Regions from separate parts of the Marinobacter gudaonensis genome, predicted to be linked through region 1. Evidence: predicted binding sites of a transcription regulator. Region 1 holds the regulator's gene; each other region holds the start of a gene.

Region 1 (7,647 bases):
TGATCATCAACTTCCTGGTGGTCACCAAGGGTGCCGGCCGTGTGTCCGAGGTAAGTGCCCGCTTCACCCTGGACGCAATGCCTGGTAAGCAGATGGCCATTGATGCCGACCTCAACGCAGGCCTGATCAACCAGGACGAAGCCAAACACCGGCGCGCCGAGATTGCCCAGGAGGCGGACTTCTACGGCTCCATGGACGGTGCCTCCAAGTTTGTGAAAGGCGACGCCATTGCCGGCCTGCTCATTCTGTTCATCAACATCGTCGGCGGTGTGGCGATTGGTATGCTCCAGCACGGTCTGGATTTTGGCCTGGCCATGGAGCGCTACGCGCTGCTGACCATCGGTGACGGTCTGGTCGCCCAGATCCCGTCGCTGCTGCTGTCCACCTCGGCGGCGATCATGGTAACCCGCGTCACTTCCAGCCAGGACATGGGCGGGCAGATCCTCCAGCAGATGTTCAGCGCGCCCAAGGCGCTGTCCATCGCCGCCGCCATCCTGATCATCCTCGGCCTGATTCCCGGCATGCCCCACGTAGCCTTCCTGGGGTTGGGGGCACTGGCCGCCGGCGCCGCCTGGTACATCTGGAAGCACCAGCGCCAGACCGTGGAGGAAGAGGGCGCGTTTCCGGCGCGGGGTGGTGGCGGTGCGCCGCGGCCTGCGGGCCGGGATCTTCCGCCGGGCGGTGATGCCGGGGGCGATCAGGCGCGGCAACTGCCGGCGCCGGGAGAGACCCGTGAGCTGGGGTGGGATGACGTCGCCACGGTCGACATTGTCGGCCTGGAAGTGGGTTACCGGTTGATTCCTCTGGTGGACAAGTCCCAGGGAGGCCAACTGCTCAGTCGCATTAAAGGCGTCCGCAAGAAACTGTCGCAGGATCTGGGCTTCCTGATGCCGTCAGTTCACATTCGGGACAATCTCGACCTGATGCCCAATGTCTATCGCATCACGCTGATGGGCGTGACCATCGCCGAAGCCGAGATTCATCCCGATCGGGAACTGGCCATTGATCCGGGGCAGGTGTTCGGCAAGGTGGAGGGTATCCAGGGCAAGGATCCGGCGTTCGGGCTGGATGCCATCTGGATCGAGCCTGACAAGAAGGACCAGGCCCAGACCCTCGGGTACACCGTGGTTGATGCCAGTACTGTGGTGGCGACCCATCTCAACCAGGTGCTGCAGAAGCATGCCCACGAACTGCTGGGCCATGAAGAAGTCCAGAAGTGGCTCGACCAGTTGGAGAAGATATCGCCAAAACTGGCGGAGGAGCTGGTGCCGACCACGGTGTCCATAAGCCTGCTGCTGAAAGTGCTGCAGAACCTTCTGAAGGAAGAGGTTCCTATCCGGGACATGCGCTCCATCGCCGAGGCGATCGTGAACGTGCATCCGAAGAGCCAGGATCCGAAGCTGCTGACCACCGTGGCGCGCCAGTCGCTTCGGAGGATGATTATCCAGAGCATCTGCGGCAACGAATCGGAGATTCCGGTGATCACCCTGGATCCAGACCTGGAACAGTTATTGCTGAAGTCTGTTCAGCAGAGTCAACAATCCGGCGGTCAGGAGGATATTGGCCTGGTTCTGGAACCGAACATGGTAGAGAAGCTCCAGCGTTCGTTGCAGGACAGCGTCCAGCGCCAGGAGATGCTCGGCAAGCCGGCCATCCTGCTGGTATCCGGCCCGCTGAGGCCGGTGCTGGCGAAGTTCGCCAGCTACGGGGTGGAGCGGCTGCACGTGCTCTCCTACCAGGAAATACCGGATAACAAGCAGATTACGATTGTGGCGTCCGTTGGCCAGTAACGGCGCGGATGACAGAACGGACGGCGCCGGAACGGCGTTGCCGGTGGAGGAAAAGGCATCATGAAAGTAAAACGGTTTTTTGCTCAGACCATGGCAGAGGCGTTGAAACAGGTCAGTGAACAGATGGGGCCGGACGCCGTCATTCTTTCCAACCGGCGCGTGGACGGTGGTGTCGAAATTGTGACGGCACTGGACTACGACGAAAATATGGCGCGTCAGCGGCTGGGAAGCCGTGCAGAGGAAGCCACCAATGGCTCCCGGCTGGCTGAATTGCAGGCCGACCAGCACCGTCGGCTCGAGGACGAGCTGAGCCGCTCCCGCGATCGGATTCGCGAGGTTCGGGAGAAGCGGGCCGGGCAGGGTGCCGGTTACGCCCGGGCATCGTTTTCAGACATCCAGCAGACGGTGGACGAGCAGGCGGATGTCCGGGCACCGTCGATTGGTCGTGCAGGTGAGGCCTATTCTGATGAGCTGGCGCAGATGCGCGCCGAGATCAGCTCGCTGCGCGATCTCATGCAGGGGCAAAAGCCCCAGTCCCCGTCTGAGCCATCGGCCACCAGCGCCGTCCAGCAACGGCTGGCGGAACGGCTGCAGGAGTTCGGTCTTGGCAACGAGCTGGCAGTGTCCATTGCCCGACGGCACAAGGCCGGACGTCTGGAGGACGGCTGGAAACAGTCCCTCAAGATGCTGTGCACCGGCGTACGCACAGCGCGGACCGAGTGGCTGGACCAGGGCGGCGTGTTCGCTCTCGTAGGCCCCACCGGTTCCGGCAAGACCACAACGATCGGAAAACTGGCGGCGCGCTATGTGCTCAAGCATGGCTCGGACGCGGTCGCGCTGGTTACCACGGACCGCTACCGGGTAGCCGCCCACGAGCAGCTGTTCGTGTTTGGCCGCATCCTGAACGTTCCGGTGCGGGTGGTGGATGAGAGCCACAGCCTTGACGATATTCTTGACGAGCTTTCCGACCGACACCTGGTGCTCATTGACACTGCCGGGCTGACCAGTTCTGACAAGGGCTATCAGGAACAGTTGGCTGAACTCGCCCAAAGCCACCACAATGTCCGCACGCACCTCGTGGTGTCGGCGACCAGTCAACCGCGGATCATGAAATCCGTGTGGCATTGCTATAAGATGGCAAATCTTGCGGGCTGTGTGATGACCAAGGTAGACGAGGCCCTGACGCTCGGCGAATCTCTCGGCTTTGTCATGGAAACCGGCCTGCCCGTGGCCTATTACACTGACGGGCAGAAGATTCCGGAAGATCTGCACCATGCCCAGGCCGTTCCGTTGGTGCGGCTGGCAGTCGATCGCCTGAAAGCCCTGCAGCGACAGCAGGCGGTTGCTGAGGGCGCCTGAAGATTGAGACCTGTCATCGGATGCGTGGCAGGTGTCCGGACACACAAGACCCGGTTAAACGTGGCGAGAGACAAAAACGAGTATGAGCAAAGCACATCCGGTACAGGTGATCGCGGTGACAGGCGGCAAAGGTGGTGTCGGCAAGAGCAACGTGTCGGTGAACCTTGGCATAGCGCTAGCCCAGAAAGGGCGCAGGGTAGTGCTTCTGGATGCCGACCTGGGCCTTGCTAATATCGACGTACTGCTGGGCATTACCGCGAACCGGAATCTCCAGGACGTGCTGGCCGGAGAGTGCGATCTTAAAGATGTGCTGGTGAATGGCCCTGGGGGTATCAAGATTGTCCCCGCGTCCTCGGGTACCCAGCGGATGACCCAGCTAACCCCCATGGAGCATGCCGGGCTCATCAATGCCTTCAGTGAGCTGGGCGACCAGATTGACGTATTGATTGTCGATACCGCCGCCGGCATTTCCGAATCGGTGGTGAGTTTTCTGCGGGCTTCCCAGGAACTGCTGCTGGTGGTCTGTGATGAGCCCACTTCCATCACAGATGCCTACGCACTGATCAAGTTGATGAACCGCGACTACGGCACCAACCGCTTCCGCATCCTCGCCAACCAGGTGCGCAACGAGCAGGAAGGACGCCACCTGTTCGAAAAACTGACCCGTGTTACCGAGCGCTTCCTTGATGTAGCGCTACAATATGTGGGAATAGTGCCCTACGATGAAGCTGTGAAAAAAGCGGTTCAGCGACAGCGAGCGGTACTGGATGCCTACCCCCGGGCCAAGGCGTCCCTGGCCATCAAGGCACTGGCGGACAAAGTGGACAATTGGCCGCTGCCGTCTTCACCCCGGGGACATCTGGAATTTTTTGTGGAGCGGCTCGTCGAAGTCTGAATCGGATCCTGTCAAACAACACCGGATACATGGCATTGGCGAACAACCTCGGTATCTACAACCAGTCTGGCACCCAGAGGCCCTCCCAGCTTGTGGAACAGCATGCGCCCCTGGTGAAGAAAATCGCCCTGCACCTGATGGCGCGGCTGCCAGCCTCTGTACAACTGGAAGACCTGATGCAGGCCGGCATGATCGGGCTGCTTGAGGCGGCCCAGCGCTACAGCTCCACCCGCGGTGCCACCTTTGAAACCTACGCCGGTATCCGCATCCGGGGTGCCATGGTGGATGAGATCCGCAAGGGCGACTGGGTGCCACGCTCTGTGCACCGGAATGCCCGCCGAATCTCCCAGGCCATCAAGGCCGTTGAAGACCGTCTTGGTCGTGAGGCGACCGACCTTGAAGTCGCCGATGAGCTGGGCATGGGCCTGGCTGAATACCATTCATACCTTTCCGACGCCAACAGTGGCCGACTTTTTAGTCTCGATGAGCTCAATGAATCCGGGGAGCTGCCGATAGAAGAGACAGAGACCCAGGACAATCCCCTGGAAGGGCTGTCATCGGATGCTTTCCGCCGCAGTCTGGCTGAGGCAATTGAGGATCTGCCGGAGCGCGAGAAGCTGGTGTTGAGCCTGTACTACCAGGAAGAGCTGAACCTGAAGGAGATCGGTGCGGTGCTCGGGGTCAGTGAGAGCCGGGTCAGCCAGATTCATAGCCAGGCTGCGCTGCGACTGAGAAGCCGGTTGTCGGACTGGCACCAGGGTGCCGGTCGCTGAGCGCGCGCCGTGTGTCCGCACTCAGGCAGACTGTAGTTTTTGGTAACCGACGCTTTACAACCGTGGTAAAGGACTGACAATAAGCGGTTAAAACAGCGGCCTGCTAGACTTCGAGCAGATAGGTCAAACGAATTCCGGGTGTTACTAACTGGAGGTCCCATTGGACAAGAACATGAAAATCCTCATTGTGGACGATTTTTCCACAATGCGACGGATCATCAAGAACCTGCTGCGTGATCTCGGCTTCACCAACACGGATGAAGCGGACGACGGCAACACCGCGCTGCCGATGCTCAGAAGCGGTAAATACGATTTTCTGGTGACTGACTGGAACATGCCCGGCATGTCCGGTTTTGATCTCCTGAAGGCGGTCAGGGCCGATGAAAATCTCAAGACCCTGCCGGTGCTGATGGTTACCGCGGAAGCCAAGCGGGACCAGATTGTGGCCGCTGCCCAGGCGGGCGTAAACGGGTATGTTGTCAAGCCGTTTACTGCCGCAGTGCTTAAGGAAAAGATTGAGAAAATCTTTGAAAGAATCCAGTAACCAGAGGTCGGATGGCTCTCATGAGCGATAGCAAACAGAACCATCGGGGCCTGGAACCGGAGGTGACGGAAAAACTCGAGCGGCAGGCGGCCGAGCTGGCGGAGAGCGTTAGCGCCGGTGATTATGCCAAGGCCATGACCCTGATCAATGAACTCAGCGAGGTTCGCGATCAGAGTCTGTATCGGGAGGTCGGTCGGCTGACCCGAAGCCTGCACGAAGCTATCCGGAACTTCCAGATAGATCCCCGAAATGCCGAGCAGCAGGAAGCCTTGTCCAAAATGACAGACGCTTCCGACCGGCTTGAGTACGTGGTGCAGATGACCGGCGAGGCGGCCAACCGCACCATGGACCTGGTAGAAGAGACCATGCCGGTGGCCAACGCCCTGCGGGATGAAGCCTCGTCGCTTCGCGATGAATGGCAGCGCCTGCGTCGTCGGGAGATGCAGCCGGCGGAATTCCGGGAGCTGTACGGACGGATCGACCGGTTCTTTGTCAGCATGGCGACAGACGCCGACACCATGTACAACAACCTGTCGGAAATTCTTCTGGCCCAGGACTTCCAGGATCTCACCGGCCAGGTAATCCAGAAGGTCACCGCTCTGGTCAAGGAAGTGGAAGAGCAGATGCTCAGTCTGGTGGTCATGGCCAGCCACGTGGATCAGTTGACGGGCACTGTCCACCAGATTGAAGAGCGGCAGGAATCCGCGGAACAGGGTGTCGGGCCCCAGATCAAGGCCCATGAGCGGGAAGATGTAGTTTCGGGGCAGGACGACGTAGACGACCTGTTGTCCAGTCTCGGTTTCTGATTAAAGAGGGTAACGCATGGCGTTCGATGCTGATGAAGAGATTTTGCAGGACTTCCTGGTGGAGGCCGGCGAAATACTCGAGAAGCTGTCAGAGCAGTTGGTAGAACTTGAGCGACATCCGGATGACAGTGATCTGCTCAACGCCATCTTTCGTGGCTTTCACACCGTAAAGGGCGGCGCCGGCTTTCTCCAGCTCGAGGCGCTGGTGAACTGCTGCCATTCGGCGGAGAACGTGTTCGATATCCTGCGTAACCACAAGCGCAAGGTGGATTCTGAGCTGATGGATGTGGTTCTGGAAGCTCTGGACCATGTGAACGCCATGTTCGAGCAGGTTCGCAACCACGAAGAGCTCACCCCGGCCCCGGACGAGCTGATTGCGCGCCTCGATGCGTTTGCGCAGCCGGAATCCCAGGACGCTGGCGCCCCGGCGCAGCCCGCCCAGTCGACGGAGACCGCGGAAGCGGCTGAAGATGGCGGGGATATCACCGACGATGAGTTCGAGCAGTTGCTGGATGCGCTGGCTGATGAGCCGAAAGCCTCGACTGCGGAAAAAGCACAGGCGGATGAGAAGAACAGCGACGCTTCCGGCGACGACGACATCACAGACGATGAGTTCGAGGCGCTGTTGGATCAGCTCCACGGCAAGGGTCAGTTTGCGGGTGCTCCGGCAGCCGATGAGCAGTCTTCAAGCGGTCAGGAGCAAGCCGGAAACGCCGGGGGCCAGGCCGCCGACAAGTCTCCGGCTGGATCCGGCGACGACCTGATTACCGACGACGAGTTCGAAAAACTGCTGGACGACCTTCACGGCAAAGGTGGTGGCCCTACGGCCGGAAAGGCTGCCGGTTCTGCGCAACCGGAAAAGCCGCGAGCCGCGGAACCTGATTCCGCCAAACCCAAATCTGCCAAATCCGCCGGGCCCGCAAAGCCCGACGAAAAACCGGCAGCCAAGGGCGGTGCTGCACCCGCCATGCCGGCGCGCGAGAATGCCCCCGCGGCGGAGACGACCGTTCGGGTGGACACCAAGCGCCTGGACGACATCATGAACATGGTTGGCGAGCTCGTACTGGTGCGCAACCGACTCCAGCGCCTGGGTGCGGAAAGCGAAGACGAACACATGCACAAGGCGGTTTCCAACCTTGACGTGGTGACCACCGATCTCCAGTCGGCGGTGATGCAGACCCGCATGCAGCCGATCAAGAAAGTGTTTGGCCGGTTCCCTCGAGTGGTGCGTGATCTTGCCCGGAGCCTCAAAAAAGAGGTCAACCTGGTCATGCACGGAGAGGAGACCGATCTGGACAAAAACCTGGTGGAAGCCTTGTCCGATCCCCTGGTTCACCTGGTTCGCAACTCAGTGGATCACGGCATTGAGTCGCCAGATGTACGAGAGAAGGCCGGCAAGCCTCGCCAGGGCACGGTCACCCTGTCAGCGGAGCAGGAAGGCGATCATATTCTGCTCTCCATTGAGGACGACGGTGCCGGT
Region 2 (7,647 bases), 540 kb from region 1:
CTTTCCGGATGTTCCGCGAATCGCCCTGACCGCGACCGCCGATGAGCGGACCCGGAAGGAAATCGCCGAACGCCTCTCGCTAACCTCGGCCCGGCATTTCATCAGTGGCTTTGATCGTCCGAACATACAGTATCGAATTTCTCCAAAAACGAATGCTAACAAACAGTTACTTGATTTTATTAAAGCTGAGCATGAGGGTGACTGCGGCATTGTCTACTGCCTGTCGCGTAACAAGGTCGACGCCACTGCAAAAGCGCTGGCCCAGAAAGGCTATACCGCTCTGCCCTACCACGCAGGTTTGTCGGCTGATGAGCGGGCCCGGCATCAGGAGCGCTTCCTGCGGGAAGACGGGGTGATCATCGTTGCCACTATTGCCTTTGGCATGGGCATCGACAAGCCCGACGTGCGCTTCGTGGCCCATCTGGACCTACCCAAGAGTCTTGAAGCCTATTACCAGGAAACCGGTCGCGCCGGACGGGATGGCAAGCCCTCCACAGCCTGGATGGTGTATGGCCTGCAGGATGTGATCAAACTACGGCAGATGCTGGAAAGCTCCCAGGGAAACGATCAGTTCAAACGGGTGGAACGCCAGAAATTGGACGCCATGCTCGGCCTGTGCGAGGTAACAAGTTGCCGCCGGCAGGTGCTGCTGCGCTATTTTGGCGATCAGCTGGAAGAGCCCTGCGGGAACTGCGATACCTGCCTGAACCCGCCGGAAACCTGGGATGGCACGGTGGCGGTCCAGAAGGCGCTATCCTGTGTTTTCAGGACCGGCCAGCGTTTTGGTGTGACCTACTTGATCGACGTGCTTCGGGGTTCCGAGAACGAGCGGATTCTCCAGTCCGGTCATCATCAGGTATCCACCTACGGCATCGGCACGGAGCTCAGCGCCAACGAATGGAAATCGGTGTTTCGTCAGCTGGTGGCAAACGGTTACCTGCGGGCCGATCCTGACGGCTACGGGGCCCTCCAGCTCACCGAGCAATGCCGGCCACTGCTGAAAGGCCAGCAGACCATAGAATTGCGCAAAGACCCGGTGGTCAAAAAAGCCACAGCACGAGCCTCAGGCGGTCGCGCCAGTGCCCCGGTCCGGGACCAGATTACCGATCAGGCAGGCTGGGATGCCTTGCGGGCGTGCCGGAAAGCGCTGGCGGACAAGCAGGGAGTCCCTCCCTACGTTATTTTCCACGATACCACCCTGTTCGACATGCTTGAGCGCAGGCCTAAAACCCTGGATGAGCTGGCAGAGGTGAGTGGAGTGGGTGCCGCCAAGCTTGAAAAGTACGGCGAGGTATTCCTCGAAACCATCGCCGGTCTCGACCCGGCCTGACGTTCAGTCCGGGGCCTGGAAGCCTTTCTTGCGCACCCGGTAATGGGCGATGGAAGTGGCCACGTGGTTGCCCTCCGCATCAACCAGCTTGCCTTCCAGCACGAACTTCGCCCTGCCGGTGGCGTCGGCGTCCGCCAGAATTTGCGCCACGGTTTCCGGAGGCAGGCGAAACTCCACCGTTACATCGGAATTCGCCGGTTGCAGGAACTGCAGCGTCATTTCCTTGAGGATCGGAACGTAGGCCGGCCCGAGATCAAACAGCGTCAGCACCCCACCGGGTATTTCCGCAACCAGGAAATAGGCGCCAGCGTACAGGCTGCCGAAGTGGTTCTTGTTGCCCTTCAAACGTATTTTCGCCCGCACGTACCCCGGCTGTACCTCTTCCACTGAAAAACCATTGCGGGGTGCGAACGGGATGGAAAACCCGATGATGCGGTTCACTGCCGTGTACCCGCCCGTTTTCTTCAGCCAGGCCAGAGGGCTCGCCAGCGTGGCCTTGGGATCAGTGCTGGCCACCCATTGGCCAGTGGCACCGATCAGGTTGTCAATGAACGCCATAACTGTCATCCAGTAGAGAATGGAAGCCGATCATTGCAACGCCGCTTCGGCCTCGCAAGAATCTTTTACAATTTTTTTGGAATCTGTCCGGTTTATTTCGGCCTATGTGTTCTAGAGTGAATTGTGCCTGTGCGCTGCGCCTGTCAGGAACGGGCTTTCCCGGATTAAGAAAGGATTTCTGATTTGGACACCTATTTTGCCTGTCGCGCTCTCCGCGGACGGGCCCTGCACCGGGCTCGAACCCTGGCCATCCTGATAGTCAGCCTTGCCCTGTTGCCACTGGCCAACGCCGCGAAGCTGGAGCCGGACACAGGGAAAAGCGCCTTGCCGGCCCCCAGGGAATACGTACTCTGGTACCGAAATTACGACAGCCCGGCTATTCGTGCCCTGGTGGAACTCGCCCTGGGCAAGACCCCTGAGTACGGGGATTTCAGACTGATCCGCAGCGAGGAGCTGAGCCAGGGCCGGGCCCTCAGGGAGCTTGCGGATCACCAGTCACGGCTGGTGGATATCGCCAATGTGGCAACCACGGAGGAGCGGGAGAGTTTTCTCACCGCCGTGCCCATACCGGTTGACGGTGGCCTGCTCGGCTTCAGGGTATGCGTTGTGCTACCCGAAACCCTTCCCCGTTTTGAGGGCATCGACAACCTCGAAGACCTTCGCAACAGCAACATTCGTATCGGCCAGGGATCCCACTGGCCAGACACACCAATCCTCGAATCCAACGGCATTCGGGTTATCACACACTCTCGCTACGAAATCCTCTTCGGCATGCTGCGCAACCATCGGTTTGAATGCTTTGCCCGAGGGGTCAGCGAGGTTCTCTACGATCTGGAAATTGAAAAAGACCCGGACCTCGTCATCGAGCCCAACCTTCTTCTCGCCTACCCCATGCCTTCTTACCTGTTTGTGGCGCCGGGCGATCAACTCACGGCTCACCGCCTGCAACTGGGTATGGAGCGTGCCATTCACGACGGCAGTTTCGCGGAATTTCTTCGGAACTACTATGGCGCCGCTGTAGCGGCCCTGGGGCTTGACCGGCGCACCGTCATTACCCTCGACAACCCCTACCTCAGCGACGAGTCTCGCTACGTGAGCCGCCAGACGTTCAGCAACCTCCGGCGGCGCCTGGACATCCTCAGTCGCTGAGGGGTGTGTGTCAGACCCGGAATCTGGATGCGTTCTGGTTCAGGGCCGTGCCGATCCGTTCAATTTGTCCGCTGTAAACATCGTTCTCGCTGGCAGCCGCTGCCGCTTCCTGTCCCTGGTCGGCAATACGCGTAATCGAGGCGTTGAGCTCTTCGGTCACCGAGGTCTGTTCCTCGGATGCCGTCGCGATTTGCGAGGTCATCTGGCTGATGGAGCTAATGGCCTCGGCAATACGGTTGAGCGCGTCCATGGCGTCCTGAGCTTTCTCCATGCTGACGTTGGAGACCGCCGTTGACGCTTTCATGACTTCAACCGCATCGTTGGCGCCCTTCTGCAGGCGCTCGATCATGTTGTTGATCTCTTCGGTGCTGGACTGGGTGCGCTGGGCGAGGTTGCGTACCTCGTCCGCCACCACCGCAAAGCCGCGGCCCGCCTCTCCTGCCCGGGCCGCCTCGATCGCGGCGTTCAGGGCCAGCAGGTTGGTCTGCTCGGCGATTCCCTGAATGACTTCGAGAACGGAGGTGATGGACGTGACGTCCCGCCCCAGCGTGTCGATGACCTCAGCCGCTGCGTTGACCTCCTGAGACAGCTTTTGCACGGCATCGCGGGAGGCAGCGACGGTCTCCAGGGAGGCACGGCTGTCCTCGTCCGCTGTATTCGCGGCGTCGGCGGTCTGCTGGGCGTTCTGGGCGATCTCACCCGCCGCAGCGGACATTTCATTGATCGCGGTCGCTACCATGTCAATTTCAGCCTGCTGGCTTTCCACACTGGAACGGCTGCTGCTTGCGGTTTCGCGAAGGGACACCACATTCTCGCCCAGCTCGGCGCTGCCCCGCTGCACGTCGCGCACCACCGTCTGGATATTCTCGACGAACTGATTGAAGCTGCGCGCCAGCTGGCCGAATTCATCGCTGGCGCTGGCATCGAGGCGCTGGGTCAGATCGGCGTCGCCGCTGCCGATATCAGCCATGGCGCCGTTCAGTCGGCGCACCGGCGCCATCAGAACCTTGATGCCGAAATGCAGGAGAACCAGTGATACGATCAGACCGATCACGGCCATCACCAGCCCGGTCAGGCGGGCGCTTTGCACCGGAGCATGGATCTTGTCGGCGTTCACGAAGGTGCCGAGGTACCATTCCACACCCCGGGCCTCACTGATGGCATGAAAGCTTGCTTCCCACTGGCCATCGTCGGAAGCATATTCGTGTTCCCGGCCGTCAAGGTTCGGCTGCCCGCCAATCAGCTGGGCAATATTCTTGCCAACCAGCTCCTGCCGGGGGTGGAACAATACCGTGCCCTCACCGTTAATGAGCGCCGCGTAACCGGTCTCCGCCAGGGTCACCGTGGACAGGGTCTTTGCAATGGCACCCAGGCCGATATCGGCGCCCGCAACACCTTCGTAATCACCACGCTTCACCGGTGCCAGGGTGGAGATGATCATGTCGCCGGTACTGGCGTCCTGATATGGCTCGGTGAAAGAGGCACTGCCCAGCGCCATGGCTTTCTGGTACCAGGGCCGTTTTCTCGGATCGTAGTCCGCAGGCAGCGTCGCGTTGTCCTCCGGTGACTTCATCAGCATGTAGCCGTCGGTTCGGCCCACGTAGACATCCCGGAAACCCCCGCCGGTGGTCATGGCCTGCAGGATCACGCGGGCCTGCTCATCATTTTCGGCCTGTTCCAGCGCCGTGGCAGTTGCTTCCGTCATTTTCAGCCGGGTATTGAGCCACTGCGCGATACTGGACGTACTCTGCTGCACGGTATCGTCAATCAACGCTTCTACATAGGTTTCGGTGGTGTTCTGGAGGCGAAGATCCCCGGAGAGTGTGAAAGCACCCATTACCAGCAACAGCAGGATACCGAAGGCGGTCAGGAGCTTTTGCCCGAATGTCATTTGCACAGTCGTGTCCTCTGGAATATGTCCTGATATTAATCAATATCTGTTTCGGCCCGTGATGCGAAGTCTTTAGCGGCTTCTGTTAAACTTCTTGAGTATTGGCGGGTTTCAGCCTTTTGTCCTCTTCTCACAAAACCGACGGGAGCCGAACTGAATGGCGCACGAAGAACTGCACCTCAACCTGCGAAATCTCAGGCTCGACGACTACGAACAGCTTCAGGTTCTGATGGACCGCGTGTACGACGACATCGGCGGAGCCTGGCCCAAAGACACCATCAAGGCCCTGGTAGAGCAGTTTCCAGACGGTCAGATCTGTATTGAGGAGAGCGGCCAGCTGGTGGCCGTGGCGCTTACTGTGTGTGTGAAATACGAGCGCTTCAGTAACCCCCACACCTACGACGACCTGATCCTGCGCAACGAGAAGATCTGGCACAACGCCAACGGCGACTCCCTCTATGGCCTGGATGTCTTCATCCATCCTGAATACCGGGGGTACCGCCTCGGTCGCCGTCTGTACGAGGCCCGCAAAGAGCTGTGCCGCTCCATGAATCTGCGCGCCATTCTGGCCGGCGGGCGAATCCCCAACTATTTCAAGTACGCCGATCAATACACCCCGGCGGAGTACATCCAGCGGGTAGACCGCAAAGAGATTTACGATCCCATCCTGAGCTTCCAGCTCTCGAACGATTTCCAGGTGACCCGGCTGATGCATAAGTACCTGCCGGAAGATGAGAAGTCTCTTGGTTACGCCACATTGCTGGAATGGCGGAATATCCTGTATACGCCGCCCTCTCCCGTGCTCAGCGTCAAGAAAACCCAGGTGCGCCTGGGCGCCGTTCAATGGCAGATGCGGGAATTCACCTCCGTGGAAGAGGTACTCAAACAGGTCGAGTACTTTGTGGATGCGCTGTCTGACTACAAGAGTGACTTCGCCCTCTTCCCGGAGTTTTTCAATGCGCCACTGATGGGCCTGACCGACCAGCTGGACCAGACCCGGGCGATTCGATTCCTGGCGGGCTTTACCCAGCAGTTCCGGGAAGAAATGTCTGAAATGGCGGTCAGTTACAACATCAACATCATCACCGGCTCCATGCCCCTGATCGAGAACGACCGGGTATACAACGTCTCCTACCTGTGTCACCGGGATGGCCGCGTCGACGAGCAGCGCAAGATTCACATCACGCCCCACGAGCGCCGCGACTGGGTTATCGAAGGGGGCAACCATTTCCAGGTGTTCGACACCGACGCCGGCCGTGTGGCCATCATGATCTGCTACGACATCGAGTTTCCGGAGCTGGGCCGAATTGCGGCCAGCCAGGACGTGGATGTGATCATGGTGCCGTTCTGGACAGATACCAAAAACGGTTATCTGCGGGTTCGCCACTGCGCCCAGGCCCGGGCCATCGAGAACGAATGCTATGTGGTCATCACGGGCAGTGTCGGGAACCTGCCCAAGGTCGAAAACCTCGACGTACAGTATGCCCAGTCGTCGGTCTTCTCGCCGTCGGATTTCGCCTTCCCGCACGATGCGGTCATGGCGGAAACCACACCCAATACCGAGATGATCATGTTCTCGGACATGGATCTGGAGAAACTCAAACTGGTACGAAACGAAGGTTCTGTCACCAACCTGAAAGATCGTCGGGTTGATATGTACGAACTCAAGACGAAATAACGCGATCCGTACGGCAGGCATCTGAAAAACTGCGTTAGGGGTCGCCGGTATGGCACTGACGGCGTTGCAAAAGCGGAAGTCCGTGTCTATTGTTTAACCAATATCCAGCCTGTCCTCCCAATGGGCAGGCTGCAGTGGATACGGACATCTTCAGAGAAACAGAATTCATGAACGAAGCGTTACCAGACCTGGTCGCCCGCTTTCGGGTCAAGCAGGGACTGTTCCGTAAGGAAACAGTGGAAGCGGCCCTGTATGAATTGGACGGCTACGGTTGTGTGATGAAAACCGACAAGTTATTTAATCCGGGAGACACAGTGCTGCTGGATCTGGTCATGGATATGCCCTTTGACGAGATTCGGGCTGAAAACCTGTCCGGGCTCGTCACGGAACGCAGAAAGCACTGTAGCAACTTTTTCTATTCCATTGATTTCGTGGAGTCCGATCCGAACGGTACCTCTTCCGCATCGGAAAAACTGCGCAGGATCCGGGAAGTCCTCTCGAAAAAGCAGTCCCTGAAGTCACGTCGTTCCTCAGGCTCCGTTTCCGGTTTTCGGCAAATGGCCTGATTCTGCACCGTTGAACCCTGTCCGCAAGGAGACATTCCATGGCGAAGAAAGCCAAGCAGAGCGTTGACAAGATTGTCAAAAAGGTGAACAAGGAATTCGAAAAAACGTCGTCACAGATTGAAAACCTGGTGAATGACGCCCTGAAGCAGTTCGACAGCCTGCAGAATCAGGTGCAGGAGCCTGTGCGCAAGCTGCTCAAGGAAATCGACGAGCTGCGCGACCGGGAGATGAAGCGATTCCACGAGGAGTTCGAGCGTCGTCTGAACGAATTCCACGAGCTGCAGAGCAACATTCTTGAGCGGCTCGGGGTGGCATCGAAAGAGGCCGGCGACGAGGTGAAGAAACTCTCCGATGAGGCCAGCCAGCAAGCCAGAACCGCCGCTCGGAAAACCGCACCGGCCAAAACCGCCAAGGCACCAGCCAAGGCCAAGGCTTCAACCAGTACCAAAGCGCCCGCCAAGGCAAAAGCGGCGAC
Region 3 (7,647 bases), 1.8 Mb from region 1:
TGATCACGGAACGTGTAGGTGAAGGCGTTGCCTTCATGCCCTTCCACTTCGGCGGGCACTACCAGGGCAAGGATCTGCGGGACAAGTATCCCAAGGGCGCTGACCCCATCGTTCTGGGTGAATCCACCAACACCGTTCAAACATACGGGTACGACTCGGTCACGCAGATGCAAGAGACCAAGGCAACCCTATGTTCGATCATGCCGGCATAAAGAGAGGTGTAGACCATGGCACTTGAAGGACAAGCAAGAGCAAAATTCCTTTGCGACGCCGAGCGCTGCATCGAATGTAATGCCTGCGTGACGGCCTGTAAGAATGAGCACGAAGTTCCCTGGGGTATCAACCGCCGCCGGGTAGTCACCATCGAGGATGGCAAACCCGGTGAACGTTCGATCTCGGTAGCCTGCATGCACTGTTCAGATGCGCCCTGTATGGCCGTCTGCCCGGTGGACTGCTTCTACCAGACCGAAGACGGCATCGTGCTGCACTCCAAGGATCTGTGTATCGGTTGTGGCTATTGCTTCTACGCATGCCCGTTCGGTGCGCCGCAGTTCCCGCAAGCGGGTAACTTCGGCAGCCGGGGCAAGATGGACAAGTGCACGTTCTGTGCAGGCGGCCCGGAAGAAGACAACTCCACGGTTGAGTTCCAGAAGTACGGGCGTAACCGTATTGCCGAAGGCAAACTGCCGATCTGTGCGGAAATGTGCTCCACCAAAGCCCTGTTGGCCGGTGACGGCGACGAGGTGGCGGACATCTATCGCCAGCGTGTGGTGAACCGCGGTTTCGGTTCCGGCGCCTGGGGATGGGGCACAGCCTACGAGAAGAAGGGCGCATAAACTGGCCCGACCGATTCGGGGCCCTTCGGGGCCCCGTTGTCGGTTACGGCAACAATTTCTTCTTGTTGATTCCGCTGGAGTGCTCTAGATGAACAAAAAACTCTTAGGTGTCGTCGGCTTGTTGCTTGCGACGCTGATGCTAAACCCTGTCTGGGCGCAGGACATTCCGGAACCGGAACGAAGCGCGACCGGCGGGGCCCAAACCCTCGAAGATATCCTGCGACGTCAAAAACAGCTGGAAGTCGACGACAGTTTCCGCTCCCAGAACCTCGGTAACCCCGAAAACGCTCCGCCAATCTCGGCACCCCTGGGTACCCGGGGCGGTGTCTCTGATTCGGAAAACTGGCGGGCTATCCGCTATAACGAGATCGATCCCAGCACTCAGGTCCGTGGCCCTGCCGCTGACGTTCTGATTCAGGACGGCGGTATGCCCTGGTACAAGCTTCGTGAGGGGCCGGTCATTACCTACGGTGGTAGCGCACTGCTTGCGATCATTGCTCTGTTGGTGGTGTTCTATTTCGTTCGTGGCCGAATCATGATTGATGGTGGGCCTGCGGGCACAACCATTGAGCGGTTCAAGGCCATCGAACGGTTTGGGCACTGGCTGCTGGCGGGCTCGTTCATTGCGCTTGCACTGACCGGGCTTCTGACCCTGATGGGACGAAGCTTCCTGATTCCGGTGATTGGCAAGGATGCGTTCGCGACCATCGCCGCTGGCTCCAAATGGCTGCACAATAACGTGGCCTGGGCATTCATGATCGGCCTCGTTCTGACGTTCGTCATGTGGGTGTCTCACAACATTCCCAACAAGCTGGACTGGCAGTGGTTGAAGGCAGGCGGCGGTATCATCGGCAGCGGCCACCACCCCTCGGCGAAGAAGTTCAATGCCGGACAGAAGATCGTCTTCTGGACCGTCATGATTCTCGGCTTCTCCGTGTCACTGTCCGGACTGTCACTGCTCTTCCCCTTCCAGATGCCCATGTTTGCTGACACCTTCGGCGTCATCAACAGCATTCTTGGAACCAGCTTCCCGACTGATCTGGCGCCCCATGAAGAGATGCAGTACGCCAACATCTGGCACTCGATCGTCGCCTTCATCATGATGATGGCCATCATCGCGCACATCTACATCGGCTCGGTCGGTATGGAAGGCGCCTTCGATGCCATGGGCAACGGTCAGGTGGACCTGGAATGGGCTCGCCAGCACCACGATCTGTGGGTGGCTGAGGTCGAGGCCAAACAGGGCAAGGGAGGATCATCATGAAAGTCATGATTTCCGCATTTGTCGCAGCGCTGGTTATAGCGTTCGCAGCTCCGCCAATGCTGAACCAGTTCGGTTGGTCTTCCGCCGAGCAGACCAGCACCGAGAGTGTCAGTCTTGACTGAGCAAACCGGGGTATACCAGATCGACGCGGTCGGTCTGGTATGCCCACTTCCCATCCTGCGTTTCAAAAAGCGCACCCAAGGCCTTCCCAGTGGCACCGAGGTCGATTTCCTCGCCGACGATCCCAGCGGTCGTAAAGACCTGCAGGCACTGTGCGAGATCACCGGCCACCGGATTGAATGGATCAAGGAAGAGGGCGCCGGGGTGACCCGCTACCGGATCCGCCTGGCTTGATTATCAAATCCTATCGCTTTAGTTAAGATCCATAGCAAAAAAGCGATCGTAATTCGTTCTTCTCGATTCAATCATTCCGACACGGAGCTGTATCATGAGGGACGGAAAACGACCGGTGTTTTTGACCACCGACCAGATTGCCACGCTGCAGGACCTGATTCTGGAAAAACAGTATCAGCTTGCCGCAGCCCAGGCTGAGAACCTTCAGTCAATCGACTACGCCGGACTCAGTGAAAAGATGAGCCACACCACGGACCTTCTCATGACTCTGTCGACTGCCCTCCCGGAGCCCGCAGAATCCGACCCTGGCGCCCTGAAAGAGCTCCGGGAGAGTGCCTGATCCCATTAGTGACAACCTCGGGGGAGCTTTCGCGCTTCCAGACTGCCGAGTAGCACCTTTATACCCCAAGGTGTGGCTCCTGCGGCGTACCATAGTTCCAGTATTTCCACACTTTGTCCGAACAACACCTGTTTTCGACTCACGCTTTTGCAGAGCAGGCCGTTAATACAACATACGGCATCATCATCGGTGGCGACCGGGACTTGTTACGGGGGAAGAAAACATGTCCATCAGGAAACTGTTTATTGTCTGGATATCCGTTGTACTGCTGGCAATCGCCCTGATTGTCAGTGGTTTGATTGCATTCCGGACCCAGCAAACCATCACCTCGGACGTAGTCGATCGCAAGAACGATCTGGTTGAGGAAATCACCGGAATGTTCACCATTACTGATGAGCTGATGTCCAAACGGGTGCAGAACTCCTTGAACCTCATGATCGAGCGTGGGAACCAGCTGGGTGAAGCCCGTGTTCAGGGCACGGAAATGGTGGCCGGGCAACCCAGGCCAGCGCTTTATCTGGGCGACACTCTGATCAACAACAACTTTGCACTGGTGGATGGCATCACCAAAGTGATGGGCGGCACCGCGACACTGTTTGTTCGTGACGGTCAGGACTTCGTGAGGGTGTCGACCAATGTGAAAAAGGACGACGGCTCTCGGGCGATCGGCACCACCCTCAACATGGCTGGTGCCGCAGGTCGCGCCATCAGCCAAGGCGAGGCTTACTTTGGCCAGGTGGATATCCTCGGCAACCCCTACCTCACCGCCTACAGTCCGATACGCAACGCGGCCAACCAGGTTGTCGGTATCTGGTACGTTGGCTACTCCGCCGACCTTAAAGAACTGGAGCAGGCGATCACGTCCTCAAGCCTCCTTCAAAATGGCTTTGTGGCGCTGGTCGACGACAAAAACAGGCTCAGGATGCACTCGGACACTATCGCGTCCGAGCAACTGCAGGGCATTCTCGAACAAGGCTCCGATGACTGGCAGCTTGACCGCATCGTATTTGAACCCTGGGGCTATCAGATTGTCACCGGATACTCCGAGGCGGAGGTCTCTGCCATGGTGCGCAACCAGACGGTAAGCGCGATTGTCGCCATTCTGGTAGGAGGCCTCATTCTGATCGGTGTGCTGAGTGCGCTGGCACAGCTGGTTGTCGCACGGCCTTTGCAGAAGATGATCGCCGCAATTGATGATATTGCCAGCGGCGGTGGCGACCTGACGGTCCGTTTCAACCCGAAAGGTAAGAGCGAACTGGATGTTATGGCGCGAGGATTCGATCGTCTGCTGGAGCGACTCCAGGCAACCATTTCCGAAACCAAGGAGTCCTCAGAAAGCCTGGTGGACGCGTCCACCAGACTGCGCGGCATTTCAGCCGACTCGGCGACAGTTGTCTACCGGCAGACCGGCGAGACGGCACAGGTTGCCACGGCCATGAACGAGATGACTGCAACGGCACAGAACGTGGCAGAGAGTGCCTCCAGAGCCGAGAATATTGCCCGGGAAGCCGATGGCCTCGCGGAGAGCGGCCAGTCACTGATCAAGCAGACCACGGCGAAAATTCAGAATCAGCTCGACAACAATGAGCGCTCCACCCAAACCAGTGCTTCCCTCAAGGAAGCCTCGGACAACATTGGCAGCATACTCGCCGTGATCGAGAACATTTCAGAACAGACCAATCTGCTGGCCCTGAACGCCGCTATCGAAGCCGCGCGCGCCGGAGAACACGGGCGAGGCTTCGCGGTGGTCTCCGATGAAGTACGAAACCTCGCCCGCCGCACCCAGGAGTCCATCAAGGAAATTCAGGCCCAGATCAACCACCTTCAGGAAGGTGTGGCCAGTGTGACAGATGTTATTGAGGTGGGTAGTCGGTTGGCCAACGAAACCAGCGGAATGATCCGTGAAACCGGCAACGCAATCGATGCCCTTCGCGAGAGCGTGCTGGCCATTCGCGACTCCAACATCGAAATGGCCGGAGCCGCCGAACAACAAAGCAGAGTGTCGGAGGACATCAACCAACGTCTCGAACACATTCGGGAAATGGCCGCAAACAGCGAGCAAAATGCGACATCAACCAATGAAGCAGCGGAAAGCCTCGAGCGTCTTGCTGAGACACTGAAAACCCGGCTGGGATCCTATCGAACCTGAGAGACGGACTTTGCCGGTAGCTGATGGCAGCGGTCACTGGCCTGGTTGAGAGACCGGGCCAGCTCGGGGAGCGTGTTGCGGACATAGTAGGCGACATCCAGATCGCGAACTTTCTCGGCGGTCAGGTCGCCCTGCTTCGATTCCGCCAGGGTACCGTAGGTTTTTTCAGTAATAAGCACATAGTCGGCACGTCCCAGCCGGAGCATGGCGATGGCCTGCTGCCACTCGCTGACCTCGAACGTCGGCCCCTCAAGATCCCGTAACAGGGCCTTGCCGGCAAATCCGCGAACATAGACATAGCGGGCCTTGTCCTCATGCGGCCTGACCTTGTTGGCCGACAGAGAGATTCGCAGATAGCTGGATTTAACAACCGTATCCCCGAATACCGCAAACCGGTCACGGACGGGGTCCTGAACCAGCGGCAGCCCCACGTCAATGCGCCCCAGTTCCAGCTCATGGACCAGCCTGGCCAGAGGCAGCGTCACGAAATCATATCGGTAGCCGGCACCATCCAGAATACAGCGGTAGGCCCCGGCTATCGGCCCGTAGAGGCCATTTTCACCAACGGCGACGACATTGCTGAACTCCTGCCCGACCCCAACCCGGTAGCTTCTGTTTTCTCCGTGCGCCGGGAGGAGCGTGCACAACATGGCAGCCAACGCCAACAGCCTACCCATCAACTTCAGCTCCGTTACTTGTTATCGACGGCTCATACGATCACTTGCTGCCCGAGTCGCATGTCGCACCACTATAAGCCTTTGGCTCGCCCCGGGTACATACAGGGGCTGTACAGATTGGGTAACCGGTACTGCAAAAAGGTTACAGAAACACCGGACATGACAACAGACCTGTTCGTTATTTTAGAACGTTTCGTCCGGATATATATATTTTTATTCACTTAAAAAGCCCGGGATACTACGCCTACTCACCTATCGCTGATTACGGGGTCCTTCATGTTCGATATCCAGCACATCGAACCCTTGCTCTTGCTCCTGGTACCGCTGTCGTACGGCGTCGGCGCTTTCGCTACCGCGAGATCAGGCCAGAGGGCGAGTGTGCTGATACGGTCGGCCATCTTCAGACTGGCGTTTGTCTTCGCGCTGGTTGCGGCCATTGGCAGCGTTTGGTGGCCGGTATCGGCAACCTGGCTGAGCCAGGCCCCCCTGGCCTTCATCATGTTGCTGCTGATCACCCTGCTGGGCATGGTGCTCGGGCAGTTTTCCGAAAGGTACCTGGCGGGAGATCCCGGGCAACGCCGCTTCATGGTCTGGCTTCAGGTGATTCTCGCGAGCGTCTCTGTGATTGCCATCACCAACCATCTGGTGATGTTTCTTGTCAGCTGGGTCGCCATCAGTGTGAGCCTGCACCAGCTGCTGATGTTCTTTCCGGATCGCCCCCGTGCCGCCCTCGCCGCCCACAAGAAGTTCATCTTCGCGCGATTGGCCGAGCTGTGCCTGGGCATCGCCTTCGCACTGCTCTACATCCAGTACGATACGCTGCTGATCGATCAGATTCTGGCACGGGTATCCGCAGATGCGGACATCCCGCCGGGAACGCAAACCGCGGCGATTCTTATGGCGGTGGCCGCCTTGCTCAAATGTGCCCAGATACCGTTCCATGGCTGGCTTATCCAGGTGGTGGAATCACCCACCCCGGTGTCTGCTCTGCTCCACGCGGGCGTGGTCAACCTTGGCGGGTTCCTGATGATCCTGATGGCACCGCTGATTTCCCAGGTTAGCGCGGCCCAGTGGCTGCTCCTTCTGGTGGCGGGCCCCACCGCGGTGTTCGCCAGCCTGGTGATGATGACGCGTATTTCCATCAAGGTCCGACTGGCCTGGTCCACCTGCTCCCAGATGGGCTGGATGCTCGTGGAGTGCGCACTGGGCCTGTACGAGCTGGCGCTGCTGCACCTGGTGGCCCACTCCGCTTACAAGGCGCACACCTTCCTTAACGCCGGGAATACCGTGGAGCTGTCGATGAAAAAGCGCCTGGTTGCCGTAAACCAACCGGATGGCAAAAAGTGGCTGGCGGCGACCTGCCTGGCGGGACTGTTTGTTGTACCAACGATGCTCCTCTCCCCCGGATCGGGTGCGGCTCATCATTTCTCCTGGCTTGTTCCGGGGATCGCGCTGGTCATTCTGTTCTCGGAATTTTTCTCCGCCGGCGGTGGTGTTATGAACAAGGCGAGGGGGCTTTTCATCGGCGCCGCCTTCTGGACTCTCTACTGGCTCCAGAAAACCTTCTTCAACCTGATGCTGGCGCCACCGGCAAACCCCACAAGCCCGCTTGAGCTTCTCTTCGTCGGCGTGCTCTTCGGGGTTCTCGTACTCGGCTACTACCAGATCCGCTATCACCGTTTCTCTCCAGCCGGTGCGCGGCTCTACCGGTTCCTCTTCGCGGCCGGTTACCTGGATGAGTGGTCCACTCGCCTGACCCTGAAAATCTGGCCGGCCAAACTGCCTGATGTGGTGCGGCCACGGCCCGTTGTCACTGTCTCTTCACCCTCTGGTTCCAGGGAGTCTGCCTGATGCTTACCACGCAAACGACCGAGTCTTCCGAGCAACACGACAGCACTCCGGACTGGTACGCTGCGGTTACTGAAGCCTGCGACCGCATCGCGCCGTCCTGGCCCCTGGATCAGATGATCGCGGTCAATCCCCTCTGGGAAATGCGCGACCGGCCGTTTGCCGAGGTTGCTTCGCGC
Region 4 (7,647 bases), 1.6 Mb from region 1:
CGTCCTTGAGTAGCGCTGGAAAAATAACGCCACGCAGACCATTAGCCAGTGGTTCCGAATAAATAATAACCCCCGGACGGTAGAGAACATGACGCAGTTCCTGTTAAACGCATCGGTTAAAACCAAACTTTTATCCGCTTTCACACTTATTCTTCTTCTGTTAATCACCAGTTCCATTATTTCCTACTCAGCCGTAAATGAGCTCTTCGAGAAAAATGATCAGACCCGGGCGGTCTCCAGGCTCAACAATCTGGTTGACCAGGCCCGGCTGAACGAAAAGAACTTCTTTCTCCGTAACGATCCCAGGTACGCGGAAAACACCCTGAGCACCATCGAAGAGGCCATCGAGCTTGCCGAATACGAGCGCGGCGTTCTTCAAACACCGGAAGAAAAAGAGGCCATGGCAATCATCGCCAAGGATCTGACCGAGTATCGCGAAGCTTTCGAACGAATGGTGTCACAGCAGGCCGACCCCGTGGATTCTTCGGCAGGGGAGAGCACCACCACGACAATGGAGCAGGACGAGGCCAGGGTGATTGAACTGGCGCGGGACGCCCGTGCCCAGGCGGATGCCGCCCTGGCCCTGGGGCGCGCCCAGACGGAGCAGACCCGTGATAGAACCACGCTGATTCTGCTGGTGACCGGGATTATTGCGGTGATCGTGGGGAGTGCCTCGGCAATGCTGATCACCCGCTCCATTGTCCGCCCGCTGGACCAGCTCTCGGAACATGCCACGCGGGTTGCCGATGGCGACCTGACCCAGAATCTGCACGCCACCCGCAAGGACGATCTGGGCCGTCTGATGGAGGCCATGCAGGCGATGACTGAAAACCTTCGGCACATGGTGCGTGAGGTCACCGACGGTATTGCCCAGGTTGCCAGCTCTGCCGAGGAGCTGTCGGCCGTCACCGAGCAAACCAGCGCCGGCGCAACCCAACAGCGGGACCAGACCGACCAGGTGGCCACCGCCATGAACCAGATGACCGCAACCATCCAGGACGTGGCGCGCAACGCCGAGGAAGCCGCCACCGCCGCCTCGGAAACCGACACCCGCGCCAAAGAAGGCTACGACACCGTGTCCATGGCCATGAACCGGATCGAGGCGCTGTCCCGGGATATCAATCAGAGCGCCGAGTCCATCGGCCGGCTGCGCGAGGAAAGCGCCAATATCGGGACCATCCTGGATGTCATCCGTGAGATCGCCGAGCAAACCAATCTGCTGGCCCTGAATGCGGCCATTGAGGCGGCCAGAGCCGGTGAACAGGGCAGAGGCTTTGCAGTGGTTGCCGACGAAGTGCGAGGCCTGGCGCAGCGGACCCACCAATCCACCGGTGAAATTGAATCCCTGGTCAGCGCACTGCAGAACCGGGCCAACGAAGCGGTGGAGAACATGCACACCAACAGCCAGGGTGCCGAGTCGGCCGTGAACGCCTCACGTTCCGTAGGAGAGGCTCTGGCCAGCATTGTCACCTCGGTTTCGACCATCCAGTCCATGAACCAGCAAATTGCCACGGCGGTTGAGGAACAGACCTCGGTGGCCGAGGACATCAGCGAGAATGTGGTCAGCATCCGCGAAGTCACTGACCAGAACGCCACCGCCAACCAGCAAATCGCGGTATCGTCGAACGACCTCGCCAGCCTGGGAAGTGATCTGAAAGGCATTTCCGAGCGTTTTCGTCTGGCGTGAGGTTGCATTTCAACGCAGACAGCCACCGGCAATGACTGGCTTCGCTCAGAGCCGGTGGCGTTTGCCGCAAAGGCTTTATTAATCCCGGATTTATGTGCTTAATGCAACTTTGTCTGTTTCTGTTTTTGTCTGTAAGATCAGGGTGTTGCTAGCAGGTAAATCCAATGAATCTAGGGCAGGCGATCAGACGCTTGAGAAAACAGCAAGGCATGACTCTGGCAGAGCTGGCCCAGCGCTGCGACTCACACGTCGGCAATCTGTCCAGAATCGAGCGAGGACTCGCGAAGCCGAGCCTGGAGTTGCTCTACCGCCTGGCCGAGGCGCTCAATCTGGCGGTGGCGGACATCTTCTCCATCGCCGAACGAAAGCAGCCGGATACCAAACAGGACGCCCTGAACGCTGCTTTTGTTTTGCTACCGGACGCCGACCGGGTGTTGCTGCTCGAATTCGCCAGGCTCCTCAAGCGTCGCCACCATCTTCAGGCGGAAGCCGGCAACGCTGAGCGAATCGATGCGTCCGCACAATCGGCGCCGCTGGCGCCGCACCTCTCAGGACCAGAAGAGACGCCTAGCTGATTATCCTCCCGGCGACCCGGCCATCTGCTCCCGCCATCACGAAAAAATGCCGACGCTACGATCGCGGACACACTCTGCCACCGAAATTTGCAATCGGGCCCAATCTATTCTTCATTTGCGGTTAAAGCTCGGCCGGACGCAGCCGATAAAAGATTCATCAAAAGTGTCGATTCCGGCGCATCCAATAAATTCCTTTCCAAGGAAAACAACATGTCGTTAGCCAACACCATGAACAATATTTCCGTCGGCAAGAAGTTGGCCGGAGGCTTTGCCGCACTGGTTGTGCTCGCCCTCGTGATCGCCGCTCTCAGCATTCAGACCCTGAGCCAGTATAACGAGCGTTCACTGATTGTTGCCGCCGCCAGCAGGGTTGAGGCCAATCTCCTCAACGCCCGGATCGAGGAGATTCTGTTTCTGCTTCGCAAACAGCCCGAAAAGATCGATCAGTCCAAGGAGCTGGCGCAGAAGGCCAGCGACATTGCCGCGCCCCTGAAAGACGTTCTTGTGGTACCCGCAGACGATGAGCGCATTGACCGTATTGTTGCCGGCGTGCGGAAATTCAATTCGCTGCTGGACCGCCTGGTGGCGTCCATGGACGGCCAGCCCGATCAGCTGAGCCGCATTGAGAACGACATCCGTACGACCGCCATCGAGATCGTCGATATTGCCAATGAGCTGCGGAGGATCCAGGTCGAGCGAATGGAAGAGCAGTACCAGACGGCCGTAACCACCCTGATCGTGATCACAGCCATCGCGGTACTGCTGGCGATTTTCATTGCCTGGTCGATGACCCGCGCCATCCTGAAACCGGTAACGGAATCGGTCGAAATCGCCAACAAGGTCGCCTCCGGTGATCTCACGGTTGAAGTCCGCAGCAACCGGGGCGACGAGTTCGGTCAGTTGCTTTCGGCCTTCGGAACCATGGTGACCAGCCTGCGGGAGCTGATCCGCGAAATCGACACCGGGGCCAGCAGCATTGCCTCGTCCTCTGAGGAGTTGTCCACCGTTACCAACCAGACCAGCAAAGGTGTGGCGGAGCAGCAGACCCAAACCGACCAGGTAGCCACCGCCATGAACGAGATGGTGGCTACCGTTAACGACGTGGCGAAGAGTGCCGAGGCGGCGTTCCAAGCCGCCAACCACGCCAGCGAGAAATCCGGCAGCGGTGAGAAGGCGGTGAAGGAAACCCTGGAATTCGTCACCGAGCTCAACAAACAGAGCAGCAACGTGATGAAGCAGCTGAACAGCCTGCAAGCCGAAACCCAGAACATCGGCACCGTTCTGGACGTCATCAAATCGGTCGCCGAGCAGACCAATCTGCTGGCCCTGAACGCCGCCATCGAAGCGGCACGGGCCGGCGAGCAAGGGCGCGGTTTCGCGGTGGTGGCCGACGAGGTGCGTTCACTGGCCCAGCGCACCCAGAGTTCCGCGACGGAAATCGACACCCTGATCAGCAATCTGGTGAGCAGTGCCGAGACCTCGGTCAACAGCATGGAAACCGGTAACAAGCTGTCCCAACAGACGCTTGAGCGAGCGGAGCTGGCCGGCAATACCATTCGGGAAATGGCCGAGGCGGTTGAGGAAATCCGACAGTACAACAGCCAGATCGCCACGGCGGCAGAGCAGCAGAGTTCAGTGGCCGAGGACATCAACCAGAACATCACCCAGATTCGCGATGTGGGTGATCAGTCCGCCGCCTCCACTGAGCAGGTATCGGCCGCCAGTGATGAGCTGGCCAGGCTGGCCGAAGGCCTCAGCAACCAGATCGCCCGCTTCAGGGTCTGAAGTTGATTGCCAAGGTCACAGTGCAACGCTAATCTCGTGGGACTTCCGGACAAAGGAACCGGAAGCCCACATAAGGAGATCAGCCCATGCTTGACCCGCAATCAACGTCTGCCCCGTTGTTCAAGAGTGTCATTATCCCGGCCCTGCTGTTCCTGCTCCCGCTGCTGGCGGCGCAAAGCCAGGCCGACACCCTCTCCAACCAGAAAGTTGCCTCGTTTATCGAAAGTGTCAGGGCCGCGGAAAGGCTGGCGCCGGAATTCGAGGAGCTGGACCGTCAGATGGAGAACCAGAACGACGGCACCATGCCCGACTTCTCCAGAATCGTGTCCGAGTCAATAGCGCAAATGAGAGGTCACGAAGCCTATGATCGCCTGGAAGATGTAGTGCAGGACCACGGCTTCGATAACCTGGAAGAATGGGGCAGCACAGGTGACCGCGTGTTTCAGGCCTGGATGGCGATAGAAATGGCCGAGCAGAATCCCGCCGCCAGGAGAGAGATGGAGGCTGCCATAGCGGAGATGGAAAGCAGCCCTCATATGACCGCGGAGCAGAAAGCCCAGATGCGCGCCATGATGGAGGGTGCAATGGGTGCGATGGAGAGCGCCAGCGATGCACCGGAAGCCGATATTGAGGCCGTGCGCCCCCACCTGAAAGCTCTCAGGCAGTTAGGCGAGGAGTAAAACCTGCGCCTTGAAAAAGGAAAGCCCGGCAAGTCAGCTTGCCGGGCTTTTTCATTTACGCCTGCGTTCACTTCCTGTGGCTATGCCATCAGGTTGTAGACAAATACGATGGCCACGGCAATAGGCGTGACAAACCGGATCAGGTTATACCACAGGGTAAAGGAGCCGCCCTGTAAGGCGAGATCGGTTTTCAGAGACTCCTTCGCCACAAACCAGCCCACAAAGACCGCGGTGAGGAGGCCGGACAGCGGCAGCAAGACGTTGGCGGTGAAGAAATCGAGCAGGTCGAAGATGGTCTTGCCCTCGAAGCGCTCGAACATGGCCAGTGGGGCCACATCCGACCACAGGTTCAGGGACAGGATTGAGGCAATCCCCAGGGCCCAGCACAGCACGCCCACGAGCACGGCACTGCCGGTCCGCGCCATGCCGGATTTCTCTTCCACCCACTCAACCACCGGCTCCAGCAGGGAGATCCCCGAGGTCCAGGCGGCAAACAGCAGAAGAATGAAGAACAGGGTGCCGAACAACGAACCCAGGGGCATATTACCGAACGCCAGGGGCAGGGTCTGGAAAATCAGACCCGGACCGGCACCCGCTTCCAGGCCGTTGGCAAACACCACCGGGAAGATCGCCAATCCCGCCAGCAGCGCCACCACAGTGTCCATGATGGCCACGCTCACCGCGGTACGGCCTATGGAAATGTCGCGCCCGAGGTAGGAGCCGTAGGCCATCATGATGGCCATACCCAGGCTCAGGGTGAAGAAGGCATGCCCAAGGGCGATCAGCACGCCATTGATCGACAGGGCGCCAAAATTGGGGGTGAACAGGAAGCTTACGGCCTCACCGAAATGACCGGTGGTCATGGCGTAGCCCACCGCCACCAGCAGCAGGACAAACAGGGCCGGCATGAGAATGGTCACCGCCCGCTCCAGGCCGCCTTTCAGGCCGCGGGACACCACCAGAATAACCAGAGCCATGAACACCGTGTGCCACAGCAGGAGCTGCCCCGGGCTGGCCAGCAGGCCGCCAAACAGCTCGCCAATGGAATCGGCGGTGCCGCCGGTGAAGTCGCCCATGGCGGCGTGCCCAACGTAAGAGGCAGCCCAGCCGCCAATCACCGAATAGAACGACAGAATCACGAAGGCCGCAATCATGCCGATAATCGCGGAGACGCGCCAGGCGGGCGCGCTCAGGTTGCGCTCTGCCACCAGGCGCATGCTGGTAATAGGGTTGTGGCGGCCGTTTCGACCAATGAACACCTCTGCCATCATGATGGGAATACCGATCACCGCGATACACAGCAGGTAAACCAGAACAAAGGCGCCACCGCCGTTTTCACCGGTCACATAGGGAAATTTCCAGATGTTACCGAGACCGACGGCCGAACCGGTCGCCGCCAGAATAAACGCCAACCGGGAAGACCAGAGACCACGAGCGGCCCCGTTGCCGTTACCCGAAACCGAGTTGGACTGAGTCATGTTGTGTTCCTGTGCTTTTGGCTGAGGAATGGACATTCACAAAAAGAGAGCGCCACGGACCTGCCGTGGCAATTGGGGCGGGATTCTGCCAGCAGTGGCGGCGTGATGCCAGTGCGGCTGCCCCGCCGGCAGCGGAGCCACCGGCGGGTTATCGGGCAAGTAATCGGTAGATGGTGGCTAACTAGCCGTTTTTGCTGATAAACCTGGAGACCAGATCCTTCAGGCCACGGGACACGGTGCTGAGGCGATCACTGCTCTGCTTCGCCGAGTCTGCCTGGCTGTCGCTGTGGTCCGCCAGCTCAGCGATGTTGGTGATCTGCCGGTTGATCTCGTCAGACACCTGGCTCTGCTCCTCGAACGCCGCCGACATACTGATAAAGCTGTCGGAAATGGTCTGGATGGAGGTCACGATGTCCCGCAGGGAATTTTCTGCCTCACGCACCTTATCCAGGCCCTGGCCGGCAACCGCTTCGCCATCGCGGGTCGCCTGAACGGCCGAATCCACCTGCTTGCGGAAATCGTCGATCACGTCCTGAATCCGAACCGTGGACTCCCGGGTACGGCGGGCCAGGGAGCGCACCTCATCTGCCACCACCGCAAAGCCCCGGCCCTGCTCGCCGGCCCGGGCCGCTTCGATGGCCGCGTTCAACGCCAGCAGGTTGGTCTGTTCGGCAATCTCCGAAATGAGATTGGCCGCCTCCCCAATGCTGTTGGTGGATTCGCCCAGTTTGCCAATGGTAGTGCCAATGCTGTTAACACGGGTTACCAGCTGCTCAATCGCGACCAGTGCCTCGGCGCTGCGATCGCTGCCCACACCTGCCAGCCGGTTGGCCTCTTCCGCCTCCCGGGCGTTGGCGGTCACCGATTCAGTCACCTCCTGGATCGAGGCCGTCATCTCATTGATGGCGGACGCCGTCTGGTCGGTCTCTGCCCGCTGACGGGCAATGGCAGAGGCGCCCTCGCTGATGTAGTCATAAGAAGCCCGAGCCTGCTCATACAGCAGCTCCGCCTGGTCCTCGATCCGTGCCAGGGCGGTGCGGATTCTCGCCTGCTCACTGAGCAGGGCCATGGCCACTTCGGCGAAGGCCCCGCTTTCATCGCTGTAGGTGCGGGCAACGATGGGATCCCGGAAGGCATCGGGGCACAGCGCCAGCAACCCGCCGAGACGCGCCCGGACGGAACGGAGCACCAGGCCGGCGCCGATCACATGACCGGCCACCACCAGGGCCGCGGCCAGCCAGGGTTGATCAAAGCGCAGCGCCACCAGGCTCAGAACCAGGGACACGATGAAAGGCCAGCCGGATCTCAGGATGGACCGCATCTGGCCGCCCACACTCATGAGACCCTTGCCGGCGGAAATGCGACCGTACAACTGCTCGGCCCGCGCCACCTGTTCCCGCGTAGGCTCCACCCGTACCGATTCGTAGCCCACCATCTGGCCA

Evidence for each region. Region 1 encodes FliA, which starts transcription of late flagellar genes. Its sites were predicted from a motif close to CTAAAGTTTNNNNNNNNNNNGCCGNTAA; they were not measured.
Region 2: a site for FliA is predicted at 4,977-5,004, ahead of BM344_RS01725 (methyl-accepting chemotaxis protein). Genes of this name have one in related genera too.
Region 3: a site for FliA is predicted at 2,933-2,960, ahead of BM344_RS12060 (methyl-accepting chemotaxis protein). Genes of this name have one in related genera too.
Region 4: a site for FliA is predicted at 2,384-2,411, ahead of BM344_RS11425 (methyl-accepting chemotaxis protein). Genes of this name have one in related genera too.

Annotation. Positions count from the first base shown of each region.
Region 1 is NZ_FOYV01000001.1:918,273-925,919, reverse strand. Features, by position in the region: gene flhA (flagellar biosynthesis protein FlhA) at 1-1,790, shown strand, start outside; gene flhF (flagellar biosynthesis protein FlhF) at 1,851-3,149, shown strand; gene BM344_RS04185 (MinD/ParA family protein) at 3,232-4,044, shown strand; gene BM344_RS04180 (RNA polymerase sigma factor FliA) at 4,074-4,817, shown strand; gene cheY (chemotaxis response regulator CheY) at 4,978-5,361, shown strand; gene BM344_RS04170 (protein phosphatase CheZ) at 5,382-6,167, shown strand; gene BM344_RS04165 (chemotaxis protein CheA) at 6,184-7,647, shown strand, end outside.
Region 2 is NZ_FOYV01000001.1:377,775-385,421, forward strand. Features, by position in the region: gene recQ (DNA helicase RecQ) at 1-1,330, shown strand, start outside; gene BM344_RS01715 (PaaI family thioesterase) at 1,334-1,888, opposite strand; gene BM344_RS01720 (hypothetical protein) at 2,168-3,037, shown strand; gene BM344_RS01725 (methyl-accepting chemotaxis protein) at 3,048-4,934, opposite strand; gene BM344_RS01730 (carbon-nitrogen hydrolase family protein) at 5,086-6,606, shown strand; gene BM344_RS01735 (hypothetical protein) at 6,774-7,172, shown strand; gene BM344_RS01740 (helix-hairpin-helix domain-containing protein) at 7,211-7,647, shown strand, end outside.
Region 3 is NZ_FOYV01000001.1:2,676,158-2,683,804, reverse strand. Features, by position in the region: gene BM344_RS12085 (formate dehydrogenase subunit alpha) at 1-212, shown strand, start outside; gene fdh3B (formate dehydrogenase FDH3 subunit beta) at 228-836, shown strand; gene BM344_RS12075 (formate dehydrogenase subunit gamma) at 925-2,100, shown strand; gene BM344_RS17725 (hypothetical protein) at 2,097-2,222, shown strand; gene BM344_RS12070 (sulfurtransferase TusA family protein) at 2,215-2,454, shown strand; gene BM344_RS12065 (hypothetical protein) at 2,549-2,794, shown strand; gene BM344_RS12060 (methyl-accepting chemotaxis protein) at 3,018-4,943, shown strand; gene BM344_RS12055 (type 2 periplasmic-binding domain-containing protein) at 4,931-5,620, opposite strand; gene BM344_RS12050 (NADH-quinone oxidoreductase subunit L) at 5,897-7,471, shown strand; gene BM344_RS12045 (YbcC family protein) at 7,471-7,647, shown strand, end outside.
Region 4 is NZ_FOYV01000001.1:2,532,997-2,540,643, reverse strand. Features, by position in the region: gene BM344_RS11435 (methyl-accepting chemotaxis protein) at 89-1,687, shown strand; gene BM344_RS11430 (helix-turn-helix domain-containing protein) at 1,852-2,262, shown strand; gene BM344_RS11425 (methyl-accepting chemotaxis protein) at 2,473-4,047, shown strand; gene BM344_RS11420 (hypothetical protein) at 4,134-4,727, shown strand; gene BM344_RS11415 (sodium-dependent transporter) at 4,808-6,205, opposite strand; gene BM344_RS11410 (methyl-accepting chemotaxis protein) at 6,387-7,647, opposite strand, start outside.